One region of the Paenibacillus sp. FSL R7-0128 genome, then DNA from elsewhere that is predicted to be linked to it. Evidence: riboswitches for the same ligand, from Rfam matches in the RefSeq annotation. Region 1 holds a riboswitch; each other region holds the start of a gene.
The links. Region 1 has a riboswitch for thiamine pyrophosphate ahead of NST26_RS09750 (thiamine phosphate synthase). Riboswitches for the same ligand answer to the same signal wherever they lie in the genome.

Region 1 (7,477 bases):
TTCATCGACCCGCTCTGCACGAAGCGCGCGCTTCACATCCTCTGCCGTATACCGGCTCCATAACGCTTCGTAAGGCAGCTGCTCCAGCCGGGTCATCGTCTCATAAAAGCTCATAACCGTTCTCTCCTCCCTATTCCATCTGTCAGGCCAAGAACCCGGTCAACGGTGAAGAGGCTGCCGCCGTCTCTTCCACAGGCCCCAGTCCGGCGAGATAAGCCTTGCGCCCTGCGGCTACCGCGTCACGGAAGGCTTCTGCCATCAGCAGCGGATCCGAGGCGGTGGCAATCGCTGTATTAAGCAGCACCGCTGCGGCCCCCATCTCCATCGCCTCAGCCGCCTCGGACGGTCTGCCGATTCCGGCATCCACGATCACCGGCAGATTCGTCTCGGAGATCAGAATCCGGATCAGTTCCTTGGTCTGCAGTCCGCGGTTGGACCCGATCGGCGCTCCCAGCGGCATCACGGCCGCAGCCCCCGCTGCCTTCAACCGCAGGGCGGCGGACAGGTCAGGACTCATATACGGAAGCACCACGAAGCCCTCTGCTGCAAGGATCTCGGTCGCCCGGATGGTCTCGGTATTATCCGGCAGCAGATATTTCTGGTCGTTGATGACCTCAATCTTCACCCAGTTCCCCAGCCCCGCCGATCTCGCCAGCCGGGCAATCCGTACTGCTTCCTCTGCGGTGCGCGCACCGGAGGTATTAGGCAGTAAGGTCATATGGGAAGGAATATGGCTGACAATATTGTCACTGCTCTCCGGGTCCACCCGGCGCAGAGCAACGGTAATGACCTGTGAGCCTGATCGCGTAATCACCTCGGGAATGAGGGTGTTGCGGCTGTATTTTCCGGTACCAATGAACAGTCTGCTGGTTAGAGTCACTCCGCCAATCATCAATGGATCTTGCATGTTAACGCCTCCTGGGATAAGTCTTCGTGTTCAGCCTCCGCCTACAAAATGAACCAGCTCCACCCGGTCCCCCTCACTGAGCAGTGTTTCTCCGTAAACCTCTCTGCCAGCAAGCTCACCATTCAGCTCGACAATCACCAGCTTACCGGCCCACTCGGGCCGGGAGAGCAGATCCTCCAGTGTCCGGCAGCTCTCTTCGATTCTTTGCCTCTTTCCGTTAACGGTCACATTCATGCCTGTTCACCTCCTGCTGTGCCCTGTGTTTGAGCCATATCCAGCGCTTCAGCCAGCTCCGCTGCCCTGTCCCTGTGGACCGCTTCCCTGTACGCCATGGCCGCTGCCACCGGGTCCGGGGCTCCGCAGATCCCCGACATGACAGCAATGCCAGCCGCCCCTTGGGCCAGCACCGCTCCGGCATTACCCGGGGTAATCCCTCCAAGCGCAATCAGCGGGATGCGGCTCCAGCGGACAGCCTCGGCCAGTTGCGCAAGTCCCCGTGCCTGCTGTCCGGGCTTACAGGCCGTCGGGAAAACATGCCCGTAGAGGCAGAAGTCTGCTCCCCGCCTTCCAGCCTCCGCCGCCTCTTCCCGCGAGTGTACCGACCTGCCGATCCGCAGGCCCGGTGCAAGCCCGCGTGCTGCGGCTGGCGGAAGGCTATGCCAGGCCAACTGTACACCGCCTGCCCCAGCGGCCAAGGCAATATCGATCCGGTCATTAATGACCAGCTTCGAAGGCGGAACCCCGGCCTGAAGCATCTGCTGCGCCGCCGCCAGCAGTTCGCGGGCGGACATGGCTTTTTCCCGGAGATGGATATAATCCACCATGGGATGTACCGCCGCAGCCAGCTCCGCAAGCTTCTCAGGGTGGAGCCGACCGTCTGAGATGACATGAATTTCGTGCAACGCCTTTCCCCCTCCCGTCTGTCCCAGCTCACACTACACCTCTCCACAACACAAAAAAGACCGCCCCCGTAAAGGAAGCAGTCTGGAATAGAAACAGGAATACCGGTATTAGCCGTATACCCCCGCTGCAATATTCGTTCTCCACTTCCCTACGCTGGTATAACCCAGATCAGGTTCAAAGGGTCCGAGCAGATACGCCCGTCTCAGCCTTGCGGCTCCCCTAGTGATCGTTCTATGCGGTTGTTTGGCCTTGCTTTTTGTATATTAGCATATAATTCCTGTTAGAGCTATTCTTTCGTAGATTTTACTTCAATTACAAAAGCCACGGATGAACTCCCTTCTGAAAATTTACCATCCTCGGATGTCCAGAATGCTGATATGCCGTAGTAATAAACGCCTTGTTCTTTTGGAGCATTAAAAGAGCCGTTCTTCAATGGAATTTGCACTTCTTTATCATCGACAAATTGCTGAACGGTTAACCCGCCGGGTGCCGGTTTATAAGTAAAAGCAACATCGATCCCCCCCTCAGGGGCTATAACAGTGGGAGTAACCCCCTGTACCAAGGATTGTCCTCCTGTATAATCTGCACATCCTAATTTTCCCCAGCAATAGCTGCCTTGGGTAACCGGAATTTGGGTTTTCCCGGAAGTAACAAGGGGTAGCGGCGGCGATTCCTGTGTAATTCTAATCCCAATGCTTTTTGCATATCCTTCCAATCTTGTGTTTTCCACAACTCTCCCTGCAAAAGGAGTCCAATAAATGAACACTACCAGAAAAATTAAAATCCCCGCTGCAGATAGAATGAATCCTTTTTTTCTAAGCATCCCTATCCCCTTTTCATATCAAATTATCTAAATAGACGGAAATATATTGTAATAGTTACAAGCGCAGAAAAAAAGCCTGCCGGCAAGCGGTTAGGCTTTTTTAAAATAAAATTTATATGTTGCACACAAATCTGCATCCAGATCTTATTCTGCACCCATTATCCGTTGACAACCTCGCCGCCGTTCACATGCATCACCTGTCCGCTCACATAGGAGGAATCGTCCGAGGCCAGGTATACATACGCCGGTGCCAGCTCTTCAGGCTGCCCCGGGCGCTTCATCGGCTGGGTGCCGCCGAACTCACTGACCTTCTTCGCGTCAAAGGTGGACGGAATCAGCGGGGTCCAGATCGGTCCGGGCGCTACCGCGTTCACGCGGATGCCCTTATCGGCCAGATTCATTGACAGCGAACGGGTGAAGCTGAGAATGGCTCCTTTGGTGGACGAATAGTCCAGCAGCTGCGGGCTGCCGCGATACGCCGTGATGGAGGTCGTGTTAATGATCGTAGCGCCTTTTTTAAGATGAGGCATAGCTGCCTTCGTCAGGTAGAACATGGAGAAAATATTCGTCCGGAACGTACGCTCCAGCTGCTCCGCTGTAATGTCCTCAATATGGTCCTGCGGATGCTGCTCCGCCGCATTGTTAATCAGGATGTCAAGCTTGCCGAGTCCTTCAACGGTTTGGCGAATCAAGCTCTGACAGAAGCATTCGTCCCCGATATCCCCGGCGATCAGAATACACGTTCTGCCCTCCTGCTCCACCTGGCGCTTGGTCTCTTCCGCATCCTCATGCTCGTTCAAGTAGGAGATCACCACATCCGCGCCCTCCTTGGCAAAATGCACGGCAACCGCACGCCCGATCCCGCTGTCGCCTCCGGTAATGAGCGCGGCCTTGCCCAGCAGCTTGCCTGCTGCCTTGTACGCAGGTGTCTCAAACTCCGGGAGCGGGTTCATCTCACTCTCAATTCCCGGGCGCTGATCCTGTACCTGCGGGGGCAGAGTTTTGACAGGTTGTTTGTTAGTGTCTGGCATAATCCATTCTCCTTTCGCTGTCCACAGTATTGTTGATTAATCATGTTAGCATGGCTTAAGGTCTGGTGTTTATGCACAGGCAGTGTGCCTGCTTGACTGTACGTTATGTTACTTACCACACTTGGCAGCCGCCCAAACAGCCAATCTTCATTCAACGGTGCCTATATCGGAACGGTAGTACGGTAAGCAACGAACGTTTCCAAAAAGAATATTATCTATATCCGCTAGGGGGAATGTCCTATACTTTGTGGGGAACGACAACTACCTTAACTGAGGGGACGCTTCTATCATGGGAAATGAGCGCATCTTGCTGACGAACGGAACTGTAATCGATGGAACCGGACAGCAGCCGCTGCATCATGCAAGCATTGAGATTGTTAATGGCCGTTTCGGCACCATAACACAGTATAGTGACATTAACGGGAGAATCGGGCATGACTCCGCAACAACAGTGATCGACCTTGAGGGTCTGTTCCTTTTGCCGGGGTTTATTCACACCCATGCCCATACCAGCTTCAAGTACATACAGAATGAGCCGCTGCACGGATATCATACGGAATATTTGGCCGCGTGCCTTGCGGAAGGAATTACTACGATCCGGGATGAGGGGATGACTACGGCAGCATCGATTGATGATGTGGTCACATATACGCAGCAGTTGGAGGACGCTAATTCTCCCAGAATTCTTACATCCGGCAAGGTATTCACCGCTCCAGGCGGGTACGGTGGTCAGGAGCCTATCGGAGTAGGGAGTGCAGAGGAGGCGCGGCTTAAGGTCCTTGAAGTCTTGGGACAAGGAATACATTTCATCAAAACAGCGCTGGAAGACGGCTACGATCCCGCAACCGCCGGACTGCCGCAGCTGAATCAGGAGATTCTCGAAGCGATCTGCCAGGAGGCCAGGAGTATGGGTGCTTGTGTGTCTGCTCATGTTACAAGTGCACGCAATCTTCAGATTCTGGTGGATGCAGGGATCAGCGATGCTGCGCATATGGTCTACGACCGGCTGGACGATCAACTGATCCGGCAAATGGTGAGCGGGAGCATCCGTATCGTCCCCACCCTCACCGTACTCCAGATGTTCCAGGACAAATTCGGTGCGCCGCTGCTGGAGCAAGGGCTGGATAATGTCCGGAGATTTATTCAGGCAGGCGGGGAGATTGGGCTGGGGGATGATTTTATTGAAGAAACTCCTCCGTGGTACAGAGCCGGTATGCCGTGGAGGGAGATCCAGCTGTTAGGCCAGGCCGGCCTCTCCCCGATGCAGATTATTGTGGCTGCCACTTCAACCGGTGCCAAGATCTGTAAGCTGGAACATGAGCTCGGTACCATTGAGACAGGCAAGAGGGCCGATCTGTTGGTCGTCGGGGGAGATCCGCTGGCGGATATTAACAACCTGCGGCAGGTCAGCTGGGTAATGAAAGACGGCAAGATCGTATCGAAATCATACTAACAGGAGGTTTTGCAAAATGAATGCAAGAATCACACTATCTCCGGTCACCCCGGACGATATCGATTTCATCACAGAACTGGAGACCAATACCGCCCTCTGGCCCTTCGAGGATATGATTCCAACTGACAAGGAGGCAGTCCGGAAGACGGTGACGGAACGAATCGCTAGCGACTGGCATAGACAATTCCTGATCCGGCTAGCTACTCCCGAAGCAACCCCTGTAGGGGAACTGAGCATACACTGGTATGTAAAAGAGCGCGAGAGCTGGGAGCTGGGCTACAGCCTTTTCCCTGAATACCGGGGGCAAGGCTACTGCACCGAAGCGGCGCAGCTGGCCTTGAAGCTTGCTTTTGAAGAATGGAAGGCCCACAGAGTCGTGGCTATGTGCAATGAATACAATACCGCATCCATCAAGGTGCTGGATAGGCTAGGCATGGTCCGCGAGGGCGTATTCCGGGAAGAAATACACTGGAACCACCAGTGGGTCAACCAGTACTTTTATGCGATACTGGACCGGGAGTACCGGGCGATTACCGGGATATAGAGGAAGGATGCTGTATTCTGTTTTTAGGCACGTTGTTCATTTTCATGCTGGAGCTGTGCCTTGAAAGACATGTTTGTTTTCGCATACATCGGGTCGATGTCTCTTCATAGCAGTACATCGCCCCTCATGACAAGACCTCACTCCTTGGGATAGCGGCCTTATTTCCAGAACTCTATTCATCTTCCTTCACAATTGCATCCTGAACCTTACCCGCACCCCTAACCTTTGTTGACATATTCAGAATCGCCTGCGTCACTGTTGTCCCTTCATCCAGCTCTATCTTAACCCCTGTTGCAGTGGCAGCGGTCTTAAGCGTGCGTATGGAGCCTTTTTGCAGGTGGAGGACGGGTCCTTTGGCTTCAATATTCACATCTCCGAAATTGCCGTTAAGCGTCACTACGATCCCGGCTGCAAGGCCGGATGGCAGATCAATATCTGTGAACCCGTCTCCGGTACCCTCCCCCTCTTCCAGATTTACACCGGACTGTACCGACAATGCCTTCACCCAGGCTGTACCTTCGGTGACCAGGCGGGCAGTTCCACTATTCTTCTGCACAATCACTTGGTTCATGGTTGTGTTCTTGAGCTGCACTGAGGGATCTCCGCTTCCCTGTATGATGACCTTTCCTAGCACTTCAACACTATCCAAGGTTACCTCTCCGTTGCCAATACCTTCTTCCAGGACCAGGTCTCCAAAAATCTTCAGATTCTGCAGCAGCACATCATGGCCGGATACAGTGACATTGTTATAGTATTTGATGGCTCCCGGTTCAAAACTTCCGAGCCCCTCAGAACGGCCGATAGTTACACTCTGCAAGCCGCCGCTTGTGACATTGTAATAATCCAGCAGTGCAATCGCTTCGGCCCGGGTCATCGCCTGTTCTGGAGCAAACCGCCCGTCCGGGTACCCCTTCATTCCTCCGTCATTGATCAGTGCAGCGACATCGGCTTCACTCCAGCCTGCAATCTGATCCTTATCGCTGAACATGGATAATACCTCCGTGCTTCCCGTCTCAAAATACATCATTCTGCTCACCATAATCGCCGCCTCCTGGCGCATAACGGGATCGCCCGGACGAATCGTGCCTCCGTAACCCTTGATGATGCCCACTTCCAGCGCTTTCGAGATTTCTTCGTATGCCCAGCTCGTCTTAGGCAGATCGCTGAAATCGGCCTTCACCTTGCTCTCAGCCGTCAGCCCGGCCAACTGGTTGATTAACGCGATAAATTCCGCTCTAGTGATCGCCTGATCCGGCCGGACTGACCCGTCCGCGAATCCCTTCAGCCATCCCTTTTCCAGCCAGCGGCTCATCTGCTTCTGCGCCCAGTGTCCTTCATAATCGGCTGCCGCAGACATATGCCCGGCTGAACCCAGCAGCAAGCTCAGACTCAGCCCGACCGTTACTAATTTTCTTCCTATCATTACTGCGCTCACTCCTAAGTATGTGATGCCAAATGAACCAAGCACCTAATCACAGTGTAGCGGAATACACAGCCGTTGGGAACAATATCCAACTATGTGATCCAGACATGCGAAACAGCCCTGGAGGCCGAGACTTCCAGAGCTGTTATCACACTACCCATCCGGCAGCAGGTTATTTAGATAATTGTGTTGTATACCATGAAAAAGATCATGACGACCAGCGAGACCATCAGCAGCAGGCTCATGGTACGGATCTTGGCAGTCTCCGCAGAGACATCGCGGTTCTCTCTCATGCCAGCCGCAGCAAGGCGCAGAGGCTTGGTCATAATCCCGCCGAACGCGAACATAGCCAGCAGAAGCACCGTAACAATGATCATCCAAGGTACAGAATAC
Region 2 (7,477 bases), 2.0 Mb from region 1:
CCCCTATATCTGGCTGTTCTATCTGGTGTTCCCGGTGCTGAATCTCGATGGCTACAGCGGCTATAAGCTGATGTGGGGAGTGGCGCTGCTCCTGCTGTTCCTGGTGATTTACCGCCAGCTCTACTGGGCGGAAGAGAGAACGTATACGGCCTGGCTGGGGCTGCAGATGCTGATTATTGTCGTGCTAACCGTAGTCTATAGCCCCTACAACATGTATATGGGCTTCTTCACCAGCAACTTTATCGGCTGGTATACCGACTTGCGCCGGTTCAGACGGGCCTTGGCCATATTCACAGCTATGCTGATCGCGTTGGCTCTGCTGTCCCTGGATCAAATGTATAGCACGGGGGGATTGCTGTTCATGGTGCCCTTTGCGCTGATGATGCTGATTACTCCCTTCGGTATCCGCTCCATGAACCGGCGGAGGATGCTGGAGAAGGAGCTGGATCAGGCCAATGAGGTGATTAGAGAGATGATCAAGCGCGAGGAACGGATGCGCATCGCCCGCGATCTGCATGACACGATGGGACACACGCTGTCACTGATTACCTTGAAGAGCCAGCTTATTGAGAAAATGGTGGTGAAGAACCCCGAGCGGGCGCAGGCGGAAGCCCGTGAGATCCAGTGGACCTCGCGGGCCGCGTTGCGCCAGGTGCGGGAGCTGGTCTCAGAGATGCGTGCAGTCTCAGTTGCCGAAGAGCTGGTTGAGGCAGCGGAGATGCTGCGCAGTGCGGAGATCGCGCTTGAAGTTGAAGGGGATGCAGCACTGCTAGGCGTATCCGCTCTGACGCAGAGTATTCTCAGCCTCTGCATCAAGGAGGGCGTGACCAACATCGTCAAGCACAGCCGTGCGGACCAGTGCCGGATCAGCATCGTAATGACACCCGGCGAGGTACAGATTACGCTGGAGGATAACGGCATAGGGGTAGATGCCTGCGGCTCGGAGAGCACGGATCGCCGGGACGGCAATGGCATGAAGGGAATGGGCGAGCGGCTGGCCCTGATTGACGGTTCACTGACGCTTGCCCAGAGACCCGGAGGGGGAACCCGGCTGACGGTGGTCACACCAAGAGTAGTTAAGGATGGAAAGGATGGGGAAACGGCATGATCAGCATCATAATTGCCGAAGATCAGCGGCTGCTGCGCGGCGCAATGGCATCGCTGCTCGATCTGGAGGAGGATATTGAGGTAGCGGGCGAAGCGGGAGACGGGGCGGAGGCGTTGGCTCTGATCGAGCGTGTCCAGCCGGATGTGTGTCTGATGGATATTGAGATGCCGCTGATGAGCGGTCTGGAGGTGGCCGAGCTGCTGAAGTCGCGGGGCTGCCGCACCAAAATCATTATCCTGACCACCTTCGCCCGTCCCGGTTATTTCGAGCGCGGGGTGAAGGCCGGGATTCAGGGGTATCTGCTGAAGGATGAGCCGGTGGATAAGCTGGCGGATGCCATCCGCCGCGTGATGGGCGGGGGCCGCGAGGTTTCCCCGGAGCTGGTCTTTGGCAGCCTGCGTGAAGAGAACCCGCTCTCGGACCGGGAGCGGGAGATTCTGAAGCTGGCTGCCGCAGGCCGCAGCGCCGGAGAGATCGCCGCGGCGCTCCACCTCTCCTATGGCACGGTCCGCAACTACATCTCGGAGATCCTCAGCAAGCTGGAGGTAAAAACACGGATTGAAGCGGTACGGCTGGCGGAGGACAAGGGCTGGATGTAGGGCGGGGGAACCTGGTATTTATAGCTTGATATTACTCATTCGGGCAGATTTAATTGTACAGACTACAGTTATAGGAGGCGAGCGATCCTTTTTACTGTTTTTAAATGTACAGAATACAACTACACGGGTGAAGTGGTTCGCAACTTACATTACACCACCTGAGTTTGTTCTAGACCATTGTATTTTCTACAACAGATGCTCCTTAAATCCACCGCAAATTTGAATCTAATGCACTTCGTACAGCAGAAATCTGCGAAAAAGGCTCTTTGGGGCCAAAGAACAGAAATCTGCTGTACGAAATACAGCAGATTTGAGTTTGGCCCGGAGTATTGCGGATTCTATTGCACCAAATACAATCAGTTAGAAATAAGTTGCTGCCGAGACGGCACAGCAATGAGCGCAGCAGTACCAGCAGGCAAAGAGCCTACTTAGCTCTGGCTCTTCGCCTGCTCCTCGCGCATCCACTCTGAGAGCTGGCGCCGCATCCGGAGGAACTCCGGCGAATCGGCGATCTCTTCGCGGCGCGGACGCGGGAACGGGACCTCCACGGTGTGGAGGACGGAGCCGGGACGCCCCGAGAAAACATAGATGCGGGTGGAGAGCAGCAGTGCCTCTTCAATGTTATGAGTGATGAACAGCACGGAACGGCGGTTTTCCTCCCACAGCTCCAGCAGCCAGCGCTGCATCTGCTCGCGGGTCAGCGCATCGAGCGCGCTGAACGGCTCGTCGAGCAGCATCAGCTCCTGCGGCGCGAGCATGGCCCGCAGGAAGGCGGCCCGCTGCTGCATGCCGCCGGACAGCATGTGCGGGTAGGCCCGCTCGAAGCCGCCTAGGCCGATCTTCGCCAGCCAGTGGCGTGCAGCCTCGCGGGCCTCCCGCTGCGGGGCGCCTTGCAGCTCGCCGCCAAGCAGGACGTTATCCAGTGTGCTGCGCCACGGGAACAGCGCGGGCTGCTGCGGCATATAGCTGATCTTGCCGCGCTGCCCGGTCACGGGGATGCCGTTCATGCGGACGGTTCCGGTATCCGGCAGCGTAAGGCCGCCGATGATATGGAACAGCGTGCTTTTGCCGCAGCCGGACGGGCCGACAATGGAGACGAATTCCTGCGGCTCCACGGTCAGGGACACCTGATTCAGCACCTGTGTCTCCCGGCGGCGGTGCTTGAACGACTTGCTGATGCCGCTGACTTCGAGCGCAGGCGGCACACTCCGTGTACCCAGGCGTCCGTCTCCGTCCGCCTTCTCCAGTTCAATCCTCGTAAGCTCAGACACTTCGCGTAACCTCCTTCAGTTGATTATAAGTACTTCCGTGTTGGGGTATCCTCCCGTGGCATTAAGCTTCCTTGCGCGGCTTCCAGCGCACCAGCCATCTCTCCAGCAGGGCAATGAGCGCGAATAATACGAGACTCAGCAGCACGATAATAGCGATGGCCACGAACATCCGGTCCGCACGGTAAGAGGACTTCTGCAGCAGCATATAGTAGCCGATCCCTTTGTCGGCGCCGATCCATTCGGCCACCACTGCGCCCATCACCGCATAAGTGGCGGAGATTTTGAGCCCGGAGAACAGGGAGGGCAGCGAGCCGGGAAGCTCCAGCTTGGTGAAGATCTGCCACTTGCCTGCACCGGCCATCTTCATATAATTCAGCATTACCCGGTCGCTTTGCGTCAGCCCGCCCATGGTCGCAACAGCCACAGGGAAGAAGCAGACGAGGGTGATCAGGATGATTTTGGGCAGCAGGCCGAACCCGAACCAGATAATCAGCAGCGGGGCAAGCGCAATGGAGGGCACATTCTGGCTGAGGATCAGCAGCGGATAGAGCGCTCGCTTGACCCAGGGCAGCAGATGCAGCAGCAAGGCGGTGAGCAGGCCGATGCCTGTGCCGACCGGGAAGCCGATCAGGGTCAGCCGCAGCGTGGCGGCGGTGTGCTCCCAGATCCCGGAGGCGTTGTTCTTCGACTCACGCGCGATATCCGTGGGACTCGGCAACTGGTAAGCTGGGATGTCGAACAGCATGACTGATAGCTGCCATATCCCGACAAAAAAGAGGACCGCCACAAAGGGCGGCCACACTAGCTTCCAGGTGCTTCTCACGGCCGGTATTTCTCCGTCAGTTTCTCCATGCTGATGCCGCCCGGATTATGGGCGATCTTGATCTGTGAGATCACACTCGGACTGCCGGAAGCGATCAGCGCCTCATGCATGTCACGCACAATATCCAGCAGCTCGGACAGCTCGCCTTCCATCGTGGTCTCCAGCGGATTCACCTGATGCTTCACGCCTGACTTTTGAATGACCTCTATAGCCTTGTCCACGTAAGGGATGGAATCCTCGTTGTTCGGTGTCTTGGGAATTACCTGAATGCTGAGCAGTGTGTTAGCCATGATGAATCCTTCCTCTCCAAGTTAGGTATAAGATTCCCGCCATGCGGGCTCATTATGATTCCGGCAAAAATTCATTCGTAAACGTACTCTCCGCATCCAGCGGCTTATCCAGCAGCTTCAGGCCGTACATCCAGTCGGCGTAATTCTTCCAGATCTCAAGCTTCTGCTCACCCCAGCGCGGGGCGTCGTCCTTGTATTTCGGGCTAAGCCATTTCTGGCTGGCCAGCACCAGCTTGGGGTCCAGATCAGGTACAGCATCAGACAAGACCGTCGCGGCTTCTTCCGGGTTATCGATAGCATACTGATACCCCTTGGACGTAGCCTTAAGGAAGGCCTTCACCACTTCAGGATGCTCGGCGATCTCCTTCTCGCTGGTGGTCAGCACCGGTGTGTAGTAATCAAGCTGCGGCGCATAATCCTTAAGATACAGCATATCCAGCGGCTCGCCGCGCAGCTCGGCCTCTACCCCGGTCCACGCATAGAAGATCCAGGCGAAGTCAATATCCCGCTTCACAGCTGTGAAAAAGTCCGCTTCGCCGATATTCACCAGCTTCACCTTGGAGACATCCCCGCCTTCGGGGTCCATAATCGCTTTCATGGCGGCCTGCTCCGCAGGGGAGCCCCAGCCTCCGTACGTTTTGCCTTCAAAATCCTTCGGCGTCTTAATATTGCGGTCCTTCGGAGCCGCGAAGCCCGAGGTATTATGCTGAATGATTGCAGCAATCGACACCAGCGGCACATCCTGCAGGCGGGCCAGGGTCAGCGCCTCCTGGGCGCTGATGCCGAACTGGGCTTCGCCGGAAGTGACCATTGTATCCGACCCGGCAGCGCCTGGCTGTACAATCTGTACGTCAAGACCTTCCTCCGCGTAATAGCCCAGCTCCTTGGCTGCATACAGGCCGGTATGATTCGTGTTCGGCGTCCAGTCCAGGGCAATCTTGACCGGAGTCAGCGCCTTAGGTGCATCTGTGGGTGCGGCTGCGGTTGCATCAGGTGCAGCCGTACTGTTCCCGGCAGCAGGTGCGCTGGCCCCCGCATTGCCGCTGTTGTTCCCGCCGCCACATCCCGCGACCGTGAGAACCAGCATGGAACTGAGCAGCAGCATTACTGTTTTTTTGACTCCCATTTCTCTTTTTCTCTCCTTCCAGCAACCCCTGGTCTTCAGAGCTTACAGAAACCCTATTCCTGTACATCCATATAATCAAAAAAGCGTCCCGAAGATCGGGACGCCAGTTACTTGCGTGAGGGGAATTCAGCTTCAGTACCGCTTAAGGCACTGTGCCGAATGAAGATTCCTACGCTGGCATTATCCAGATCAGGTATAAGGGTCAGTATCTTGTGGGATACAATCTCAGCCGGCCAATTCCAGCACCCCTGGTTCTATAAAGTTCACGGGTATTGCTATGTTCTTACGGTGTATTATAGACGGCAGCTTCGACATTGTCCACCCTCTGTGTCTTAATCCCTCGTATAATGCCGCTTCTTGCGGCGGCTGCGGATGCCGTTCCAGATCTCTCTCAGCGTTAAGCCGACACTGACGGTGATCCCCGAGAAGGTCAGGAACAGAGCCAGATACTCGAACGCGGAGTACTCCAGCATTTTGCTCCAGTCGATCTGGCCCTTCAGATCCTCGATGACCTGATTCATCCCGTATATCCCGCTGATGACCGTAAATACGGTGAGCACCATCAGGAGTGTATCCCGCCGTTTGGCCTGGAATTTGTCCTGGTACTGGAACAGGTCATTCAGGGTCATTTTCACCTCATCGAACAGAGCATCATTGCCATATACCTTACGCAGTTGAAAAAAAATCTCCCGCCCCTGCGACTGTGAAATCAGCTCCAGGAAGTAGAATTTGGCCGAGAATTTGTTGATCAGGAAGATCAGATTCTCGATCTCGTCGTTATCGTGGTTGATGCGCAGCCGGGAGTGGAGGTTGGCGAGCTTCAGTAGCACGATTTTATGAAAAATACTCAGCAGCATTCCGTAATAATATTCGCCGTACATCTGGCTGATCAGGCCTGCGGCAATCTCCGGCTTCGCCCGGCTCACGCAGCAGAAGGTCTGCTCATTGGTCATATAGTAGGTGTCCGGTCCCCAGCGGCTATAGCAATGCTCCCGGGTGTACTGCTTGATATAGTCTGGATCACTTGCACTCATGTAGGGGCTGCCGTCGATGGTCAGACCATCCACCTGAGAGGCACGGTAGAGCATTTCGACACTGATCTCTTCCTCATCCTCCGGGAGATTAACGCCGTAGAAGGCCTGCACCAGCATCCGTTCATCGACGAAGAAGGGCAGGGTCTCGAAATAATTGCCATTGGTCTCCGCAGGATCGAGATACGGCTCCAGCCCGGCTGCCAGATGCCTGAACACGAAGTCCTCCACCCGGGCAAAAGACTTCTTATGACAATGGATGAAGGTATGCTCATCCTGAACACTCACATCCTCCAGGTTGCGGAACCGGTCGGCGAATTCCAGCACCATGCTGAAGGGGAGATTCTCCTCCTCAATAGCCACTCTTACCGTCAGAAAGCCCAGCTCGAACGGGCAGAGGAACACATCGGTCGACAGCACGCGGAAGGGAACCGTCTGAAAGGGCATTTGCAGCCCGCACAGCAGATCATTGGCCCGGGAAAAGCGGCGGAAGGAATCCCTGTCCTTCTCACGCGGAAACAAGACATGGGCGGCAAACGGAAGATAGCTGCGCTCCATTTTCTCATGGGATACACAGTGGCTCTCTCCGTAATAGGCATGCTCCAGTTCCTTGTTCTCAAGAAAAAAACGCGTAAATCCATCCTTCTGTAAACTCTCAATCAGCTCTTCATCGACCTCGGCCTTGATGGAGAAGGGGAAAATGAATTGCAGCAAGGCGGTATGCAGAGTGGGCTCGGAATGCGGTATAGCCATGGGTGGGTTCCATCCTTATTCGCAGAATATGGACCTTGTAGCTTCAATTACCCGATTCTCCAGGCGGTTACGCTCAGCACGAATAACAGCGCGGCAAAAGCGGCCAAAAGTCCTGAGGTCTGGGCGATCTGCAGATGATCCATGGACCAGCCGGTCAGCAGCGGCAGCACTGCGCCGCCAATTCCGCCGGAGGCGATCATAATGCTGGGCGTGGATTCTTCCGCGCCGGGCAGCAGCTTGCTGGAGAAGACCAGCGCGATCGAGAAGATGCCGGACATGAACAGGCCAAGCAGCAGGATGATCGCAAAGGCGGCAAGCCGGTGACCGGCGAACGGGAAAATAACGAGCAGCAGCAAAGCGGCAAAGCAGCTGACGAGCACATAGATGCGGTAGGAAATCTTCTCGGCGATGACACCGGCGAACAGTCTGCCCGCCGACATGGCCAGCCAGAAGAAGGTCACCGTGAGTGCAGCCGC
Region 3 (7,477 bases), 2.4 Mb from region 1:
ATGAGAATTCTTCTCAACACCAGCTTAGCATAGGGTACAGAGGTGAATTGTGATTGTAATCACTAACTACAAAAAGACTATCCCCGCCAGCCATTCAGCTTGTGGGGATAGCCTCAGAATAATACGTTTACGCTGTAATCACGGCCTCTCGGCCATGAACAACGTACCTACATATAGATTAGGTCATGCAGCTAAGTTACAGTGATTGGCTCCATCTATGGGAATTCCGGATATCATGCGAAATCCGCATGCTGCAGAATTTAGGGCCGCACATCGAGCAGAAATGCGCCTGCTTTGCCCCCTCCGCAGGCAGGGTCTCATCATGATACGCCTGCGCCCTTTCCGGGTCCAGGGAGAGATGAAACTGGTCGCGCCAGCGGAACTCGAACCGCGCCTTGGACAGCGCGTTGTCCCGGTCCTGCGCACCCGGATGTCCCTTGGCGAGGTCTGCGGCATGTGCAGCAATTTTGTAGGTAATGACTCCTTCGCGCACATCATTCTTGTCAGGCAGGCCTAAATGCTCCTTAGGTGTAACGTAACACAGCATTGCCGTTCCAAGCCCCCCGATTATCGCTGCCCCGATGGCCGACGTGATGTGATCATAGCCGGGTGCAATATCCGTAGTTAGCGGACCGAGGGTGTAGAAAGGGGCTTCGTGGCAAATCTCAAGCTGCTTGTCCATATTCTCCTTGATCTTGTGCATTGGCACATGGCCCGGACCTTCTACCATAACCTGAACATCGTGCTTCCAGGCAAGCGCCGTCAGCTCTCCCAGCGTCTCCAGCTCGGCGAACTGAGCTTCGTCATTGGCATCAGCGATAGAGCCGGGACGCAGGCCATCCCCCAGCGAGAAGGCCACATCATACGTCTTCATAATCTCACAGATGTCTTCGAAGTGTGTGTACAGGAAGTTCTCCTGCTGATGGGCCAGGCACCAGGCAGCCATAATCGATCCGCCCCGGGATACAATGCCTGTCATTCTCCGGGCAGTGAGCGGAATATAGCGCCGCAGCACCCCGGCATGAATGGTGAAGTAATCCACCCCCTGCTCCGCCTGCTCAATCAGCGTGTCGCGATAGAGCTCCCAGGTTAAATCCTCAGCTATACCGTTCACCTTCTCCAGCGCCTGGTATATGGGCACTGTCCCGACCGGCACAGGAGAATTGCGGATAATCCACTCCCGGGTGGTATGGATCTTAGAGCCGGTGGAGAGATCCATGATGGTATCAGCCCCCCAGCGGGTCGCCCACCGCATCTTCTCCACCTCCTCTTCAATAGAAGAAGTGACCGCCGAATTTCCGATGTTGGCATTGATCTTCACCAGGAAGTTACGGCCGATAATCATCGGCTCACTCTCCGGGTGATTGATATTGGCCGGAATAATAGCACGGCCCGCAGCCACCTCATCCCTAACGAACTCCGGCCGGATATTCTCCCGGATCGCAATATACTCCATTTCCGGTGTGATGATCCCTTGCCTTGCATAATGCAACTGGGTCACATTGCCGCCTGCATAGGCCCGCCTCGGATTCCTGCACAGTCCTGGATAAGCTTCTGCGGCAGCCCCTTCTCTGCGGATTCCGTTATCCTCCGGCCGGACGGCTCTTCCGGTGTACTCCTCCGAATCGCCACGCTCCGCGATCCAGCTTGAACGGTGCGGCGGCAGCCCCCTCCGAATGTCCATCTCCTCCGCGGCATCCGTGTACATACCGCTTGTGTCATAGACACGCAGCGGAGCATTTTCCTCTTCCCCGGCAACGCCTTCGGTTCTGCTGAGGCTGATCTCCCGCATCGGAACCCGGATATCCGGGCGTGAGCCCTCCACATACACTTTACGGCTTGCGGGGAATCCCGAAAGATCCACCTCTTCGTTTTTACCCATTCCTTTCATTTCAATCTCCTCCTCTTCGCTCTGTACACTCATCAGATAAGAGGTCACGCAGCAGATTGAGCTGAAGAATCTATAGATTCCTGCAAGTCAAAAAGCCGCTCCACCTGGAGCGGCTTTATTAAAGGAACAGCCAAATAAGACTGTATTCAAAAAAGGTCCGACTCCACTTTCCTACGCTGGTATGATCCAGATCAGGTTCAAGGGTCCGGAAATTCAATTTTCCCGTCTCAGCCTATTCAGGCTCCCCTAGTGGGTATCTTATCTAATTAAATACATTTTACCTGTATGGGTAATTCTTGTAAACCCGTTATTTGTCTAGCGATTCGCTCCAGTCGTGCACCATCGTGCCTTCCAGGAACTTCTCGGCATCCATAGCGGCCATACAACCGGTTCCCGCTGCCGATATCGCTTGACGGTAACGGGTATCCTGTACATCGCCACAGGCGAATACACCCGGGATGTTGGTCTCGGTGGTACCCGGGTTGACCACAATATAGCCATTCTCATCCGTATTGATCTGCCCGCCCAAGAAGGCTGTGTTCGGTGTGTGTCCAATCGCTACGAACACGCCGTCTGCCTCCACCAATTCTGTCAGACCTGTCTCATTGTTAAGCACCGTAAGGCCCTTCACTCCGGTCTCTCCTACCGTTACTTCAACCGGTGTGCGGTTCAAGGCCCAGGTTACCTTGCTGTTGTCACGCGCCCGGTCCTGCATGATCTTCGAGGCCCGCAGCTCGGGACGGCGGTGAACCAGCGTTACGCTGGATGCAAAGCGGGTCAGGAAGCTGGCTTCCTCCATGGCGGAGTCTCCGCCGCCGACGACGACAATCTTTTTATTACGGAAAAAGAAGCCGTCACAGGTCGCACAGGTGCTGACCCCGCGTCCCACATTCTCCTGCTCGCCCGGAATGCCCAGATATCTTGCAGAGGCCCCGGTTGAAATAATAACCGACTCCGCTTCCAATACACCCATTCCGTCCACTGTTACCTTGAACGGACGCTGTGAGAAGTCCACCGACTCCACCCAGCCATTCTTGAATTCAGCGCCGAAGCGTTCCGCCTGCTTGCGCATATTGTCCATCAGGTCCGGACCCAGAATCCCTTCAGGGAAGCCTGGAAAGTTCTCCACTTCTGTCGTCGTTGTCAGTTGTCCCCCCGGCTGCAAGCCTTCAATGACCAGCGGGCTCAGGTTCGCACGCGCCAGATAAATCGCGGCTGTCAGCCCGGCCGGGCCTGTTCCGATTACAATCGTTTTGTACATTACATTGGCCTCCTTACAAGTAGGTGTTCTTACAACAGCAATTGCTTCAAATACGGGTAGTGGACGGCGATAAGCCGCCGGTTCCGGGCAGCATCCCCTTGGGTCCGGGAGCAGCCGCAGGCTCCTGCTCTTCGCCGGGCGAGCCGCCGGCTTCATTCAGGTTCTCCCCGATCAGCCGCTGAAGGCTGAACAATGCCGCCTCCTGCAGGCGGTCCTCCTGCAGCGGCTCCTGCTCCAGAACTCCGCGCAGTACCTCGGACATCTCCTCGTCCTCAATCCAGCGGAGAGCCTCGGTCACCTGAAGCTTCGTAGCGGAATCGCCGTAGCGCAGCGCCCAGAAGAACGAGGCGCGCAGCAGCGGATTATTCCGCACTTCTTCAGTGAATCTGCCTGTATTGCCCTTCCACTGCTTCAGCTGCTCCTGGAAGGGCAGCTGATAGTTATAGCTGACAGCAGGCATAGGGTGTCCTTCTGCCCGGGCCTGCTGGAGCTGGGACAGGAAGAACGCCGGGACAGCGGAAGCAGGGTCCAGCTTGGCTGCCTGTCTCCAGCAGCGCAGCGCCTCATCATGTTTTCCGCTATTGCTTGCCGCCGCGGCACAGTAATGATACAGCCCGGCGTCTCCGGCGACCTCCTCGTCCTTCAGCAGACGGCGGAAATGGCTGTAAGCGGCAGCGTGCCGGCCCAGGATACCCATGGTTGTAGCCATTTTGAATACATGCTCCTGATGGAACGGCACCGTTGCTTCAAGCATACCGAGCAGCGTTTCAAGCTGTTCCTTATCTCCTGCATACTGCAGGAAGATGGCCATATTGCACAGAGCGTGCAGATTGCCGGGGTCTTGCTTCAGCACCTCATTCAGACATTCCTTCGCCTTGGCGAACCGGCCCATATAGAAATGAGCTAGTGCCAGATTATTATGCGCAGCCAAAAAATCCGGGGTACCCGCAGTGATCTCCTCCAGCAGCTCTACAGCCTGAGGGAACTTCCCCTCCTCCAGCAGACTCCGCGCCCGGTCATGCTCTACGACTCCCTCACGGCTGCGGATACGCACCAGCGGAGCAGGCCGGTTCAGCTCATATTGCAGCAGCTCCATCAGCTCTTCGGATTCGGTCATGAACTCGCCGTTAGCATCCTCTTCCAAGTAAGTGACCAGCGAGCGCTCCGCCTCTTCAAAGCTTTCCATATTGGCGAAGTTATTAGCCATGTAGAAATGGCATTCTGTCATAGCGGGGTCGATTTTCTCCAGAACATGGATAAGAATCTCGTTAGATGCGGTATAATTGCCCATCTCAGATAATATACCCGCCATATTGCAATGATTCACCGGATTATCCGGCTCATATTCAACAGCTTTGCGAAAATTTCTTAATGCCTTATCATATTGAAAGCGGTCCAGCGACCGAACGGCTCTTTCAAAGAAAAAATTGGCATCCAGAGTGACCGGAATGACATTACTGTGCTCCGCGGTATTCTCTGAAGTTCTCTCTATCATGGAAGCAAGGCACCTCCCTTGTTTCAGCTTCCCTAGCCTTACCTGTTCGTTTCCATTTATGGTCTCGGCTGTCTTCTTCACACAGTATACCACATGTGGCAACGAGATTCTCAAGTCTCAGAGAGAGAGCTAACGGGAGGGAAAAGCTCAAAAAAAGACGCGGGAGTTAAATCCCCGCGTCTCTGAACAGCTTATCTATGGAACCGCCCTCGATGATAATACGCGTGGCCTCAGCCAGCATGGGAGCTACCGAGAGCACTGCGAATCTGCTGGAATGCTCGTCCGGCAGGGCAATCGAATCGGTAATGACAATCTCGTCGATATTGGGATGATCCATCCGCTCAAGCGCATCCCCGGAGAACAGTCCGTGCGTAGCACAGACGATACTGTTCCGGGCGCCCCGCTCCTTCAGGCCCTCCACCACATTGACGATCGTGGTTCCGGTATCTATAAGATCCTCTATAATGATTGGCGTCCTGCCTTCCACATCACCAATGACATGCGTAATCACCGATTCATTATGCGCCGGACGCTTCTTAATCATGATGGCGAACGGCGAATCCAGCCGGCTGGCCAGCTTCTCCGCCATGGACGCTCGTCCCGCATCCGGGGAGACCACGACCAGATCGGTAAGCCCCTTCACCTTCAGATAACCGCTAATCAGATCAAGCGCCGTCAGATGATCGACCGGAATATTGAAGAATCCCTGTATGGCTGCGGCATGCAGATCAATCGTAATTACGCGCGTTGCACCGGCGGTGGTCAGCACATCGGCGACCATTTTGGCCGAGATCGGCTCACGTGGTGCGGACTTACGCTCCTGCCGGGCGTACCCGTAATAGGGAACGATAATGTTCACCGTTCTGGCCGATGCGCGCTTGGCGGCATCAATCATGACCAGCAGCTCTACAAACAGCTCGTTAATCGGATGAGCCAGGGATTGCACCAAAAATACGTCGCAGTTCCGGATGCTCTCTTCATAATGCACATAAATCTCGCCGCTTTTGAAACGGGTCAGCTTAATCTGGCCAAGCGGCGCACCAAGGCGCTCCGCAATATCAGCGGCAAGCTTCGGATTCGACGAACCGGAAAAAATCCGTAATTGATGATGCATAGTACCCTCCTGGGATTATAAATTTATACGTTGAACGAAACAGATGTACGGCGGCGTCCTTCAAAGACGGCCAGTTCGCGGAAGCCGGTGCGCCAGAGCATGTCCCGGGCCTCTGTTAAGCCGTCTCCCAGCTTCATGGGATCATGCGCATCAGAGCCAACCGTGAGCGGAATGCCCAGCTCAAGCGCCTGAACAAGCACATGCTCTGCCGGGAACATCTCGGCGCACGGCTTGAACAGCCCGGAAGCGTTCAGCTCCATCGCGATGCCGCTGCGGGCAATGACCTTCAGCGTATCCAGCTCAAGCTTCTTAGCCTCCGCCAGGTCCTCCGGCGTCCGGGGTCCGTAACCGAACCTTTTGATGACGTCCATATGTCCTATAATATCATATAATCCTGTTAACGCCGACTTCTGTACAGCATCATAATAGCGGCGGTATACCGCCATGACATCCTGGCCTTCCCAGCCATGGGTCTGCCGGTGGTCGGTAATATCCCATTCTCCCAGGAAATGCACCGAGCCAATTAGATAATCCCACGGATAGGGTGCCAAAAGCTCGCGGATCTGCTCCTCATATCCCTCAATATAATCCGCCTCCAGCCCGACCCGCAGCTCAATCGTGCCCCGGTAGCGCTCCTTCAGCGTAAGGCATTCCTCCACATATCGCGGAAGCTCCGCAAGAGGCATAGCCATCTCGGGATAGTAGTGGTCCGGGTCGACATGGATCAGCGGCAGATGATCCGACAGCCCAAGCTGCTCAAGTCCCAGAGCGATGCCCCGCTGCACATACTCCTCCAGCTTTCCGACCGCATGTCCACAGCGTTCATGATGGGTATGATAATCGATGTGCATGCAGAAAGTTCCTCCTAATCCCGCCGCGGGCGTTCATGGCGGGCGCTCAGCTCTTCCAGAATCTCATCCAGCGGAAGCTTGCGCTCCTGCAGCAGCACCAGTAGGTGATAGATCAGATCGCTGACCTCCAGGCGCAGCTCGGCATTATCTTTGTTTTTGGCGGCAATGATCGTCTCGGAGGCTTCCTCACCGACCTTCTTCAGGATCTTGTCCACGCCCTTGTCGAACAGATAGGTCGTATACGCCCCCTCAGGACGGTTCACCTCACGCTCGGCAATCACACGCTCCAGCTCCCCGAGTACCGCAAACCGGCCGCTCTCTGCTTCAGCAGCGTTCACGGCAGTCCCGGCAGTGTCAGTTACGGTTGCCGGTGAATCGAGCGGAATCTCGCGGAAGAAGCAGCTGTTCTCCCCGGTATGGCAGGCCGGACCCTCCGGCACTACCTTCACCAGCAGCGTATCGCTGTCACAGTCGTAATGGATCGAGGTGATCGCCTGCGTATTGCCGGACGTCCCCCCCTTATGCCACAGCTCGCTGCGTGAACGGCTCCAGAACCAGGTCTGGCCGCTCGCAAGTGAGCGCTGCAGCGACTCAGGATTCATATAGGCGAACATTAATACCTCCAGGGTGCGCGCATCCTGAATGACTGCAGGCAGCAGGCCGGATTCATTCCAGCGGATGCCGGACACTGCCTCCTGCTGGCTTAGTGCGATATCCTTCTTGTCCTCGCTCATCGGATCTCTACTCCTCTTTGCTTCAGATCAGCCTTCAGATCATGAATAGCAATCTCTTTATAGTGAAAAATGGTTGCCGCAAGTCCGGCATCTGCCCGGCCTTCCGTAAATACATCATAGAAATGCTCAAT

Region 2: it holds a riboswitch for thiamine pyrophosphate, as region 1 does, so the genes downstream of both, NST26_RS01495 (ABC transporter substrate-binding protein) here and NST26_RS09750 (thiamine phosphate synthase) in region 1, are expected to answer to the same signal.
Region 3: it holds a riboswitch for thiamine pyrophosphate, as region 1 does, so the genes downstream of both, thiC (phosphomethylpyrimidine synthase ThiC) here and NST26_RS09750 (thiamine phosphate synthase) in region 1, are expected to answer to the same signal.

Annotation. Positions count from the first base shown of each region.
Region 1 covers NZ_JBBOCD010000001.1:2,383,396-2,390,872, reverse strand. Annotated here, with positions in the region: gene thiH (2-iminoacetate synthase ThiH) at 1-114, opposite strand, end outside; gene NST26_RS09760 (thiazole synthase) at 143-907, opposite strand; gene thiS (sulfur carrier protein ThiS) at 938-1,141, opposite strand; gene NST26_RS09750 (thiamine phosphate synthase) at 1,138-1,809, opposite strand; TPP riboswitch at 1,939-2,041, opposite strand; gene NST26_RS09745 (hypothetical protein) at 2,097-2,633, opposite strand; gene NST26_RS09740 (SDR family oxidoreductase) at 2,792-3,664, opposite strand; gene NST26_RS09735 (amidohydrolase family protein) at 3,954-5,117, shown strand; gene NST26_RS09730 (GNAT family N-acetyltransferase) at 5,134-5,661, shown strand; gene NST26_RS09725 (S-layer homology domain-containing protein) at 5,834-7,084, opposite strand; gene NST26_RS09720 (hypothetical protein) at 7,261-7,477, opposite strand, start outside.
Region 2 covers NZ_JBBOCD010000001.1:349,445-356,921, forward strand. Annotated here, with positions in the region: gene NST26_RS01470 (sensor histidine kinase) at 1-1,108, shown strand, start outside; gene NST26_RS01475 (response regulator transcription factor) at 1,105-1,707, shown strand; gene NST26_RS01480 (ABC transporter ATP-binding protein) at 2,136-2,960, opposite strand; gene NST26_RS01485 (ABC transporter permease) at 3,040-3,801, opposite strand; gene NST26_RS01490 (thiamine-binding protein) at 3,798-4,091, opposite strand; gene NST26_RS01495 (ABC transporter substrate-binding protein) at 4,144-5,217, opposite strand; TPP riboswitch at 5,367-5,477, opposite strand; gene NST26_RS01500 (hypothetical protein) at 5,550-7,001, opposite strand; gene NST26_RS01505 (MFS transporter) at 7,049-7,477, opposite strand, start outside.
Region 3 covers NZ_JBBOCD010000001.1:15,780-23,256, reverse strand. Annotated here, with positions in the region: gene thiC (phosphomethylpyrimidine synthase ThiC) at 197-1,891, opposite strand; TPP riboswitch at 2,043-2,149, opposite strand; gene trxB (thioredoxin-disulfide reductase) at 2,199-3,152, opposite strand; gene NST26_RS00135 (tetratricopeptide repeat protein) at 3,199-4,647, opposite strand; gene NST26_RS00130 (ribose-phosphate diphosphokinase) at 4,814-5,761, opposite strand; gene hisJ (histidinol-phosphatase HisJ) at 5,785-6,612, opposite strand; gene hisIE (bifunctional phosphoribosyl-AMP cyclohydrolase/phosphoribosyl-ATP diphosphatase HisIE) at 6,627-7,346, opposite strand; gene hisF (imidazole glycerol phosphate synthase subunit HisF) at 7,343-7,477, opposite strand, start outside.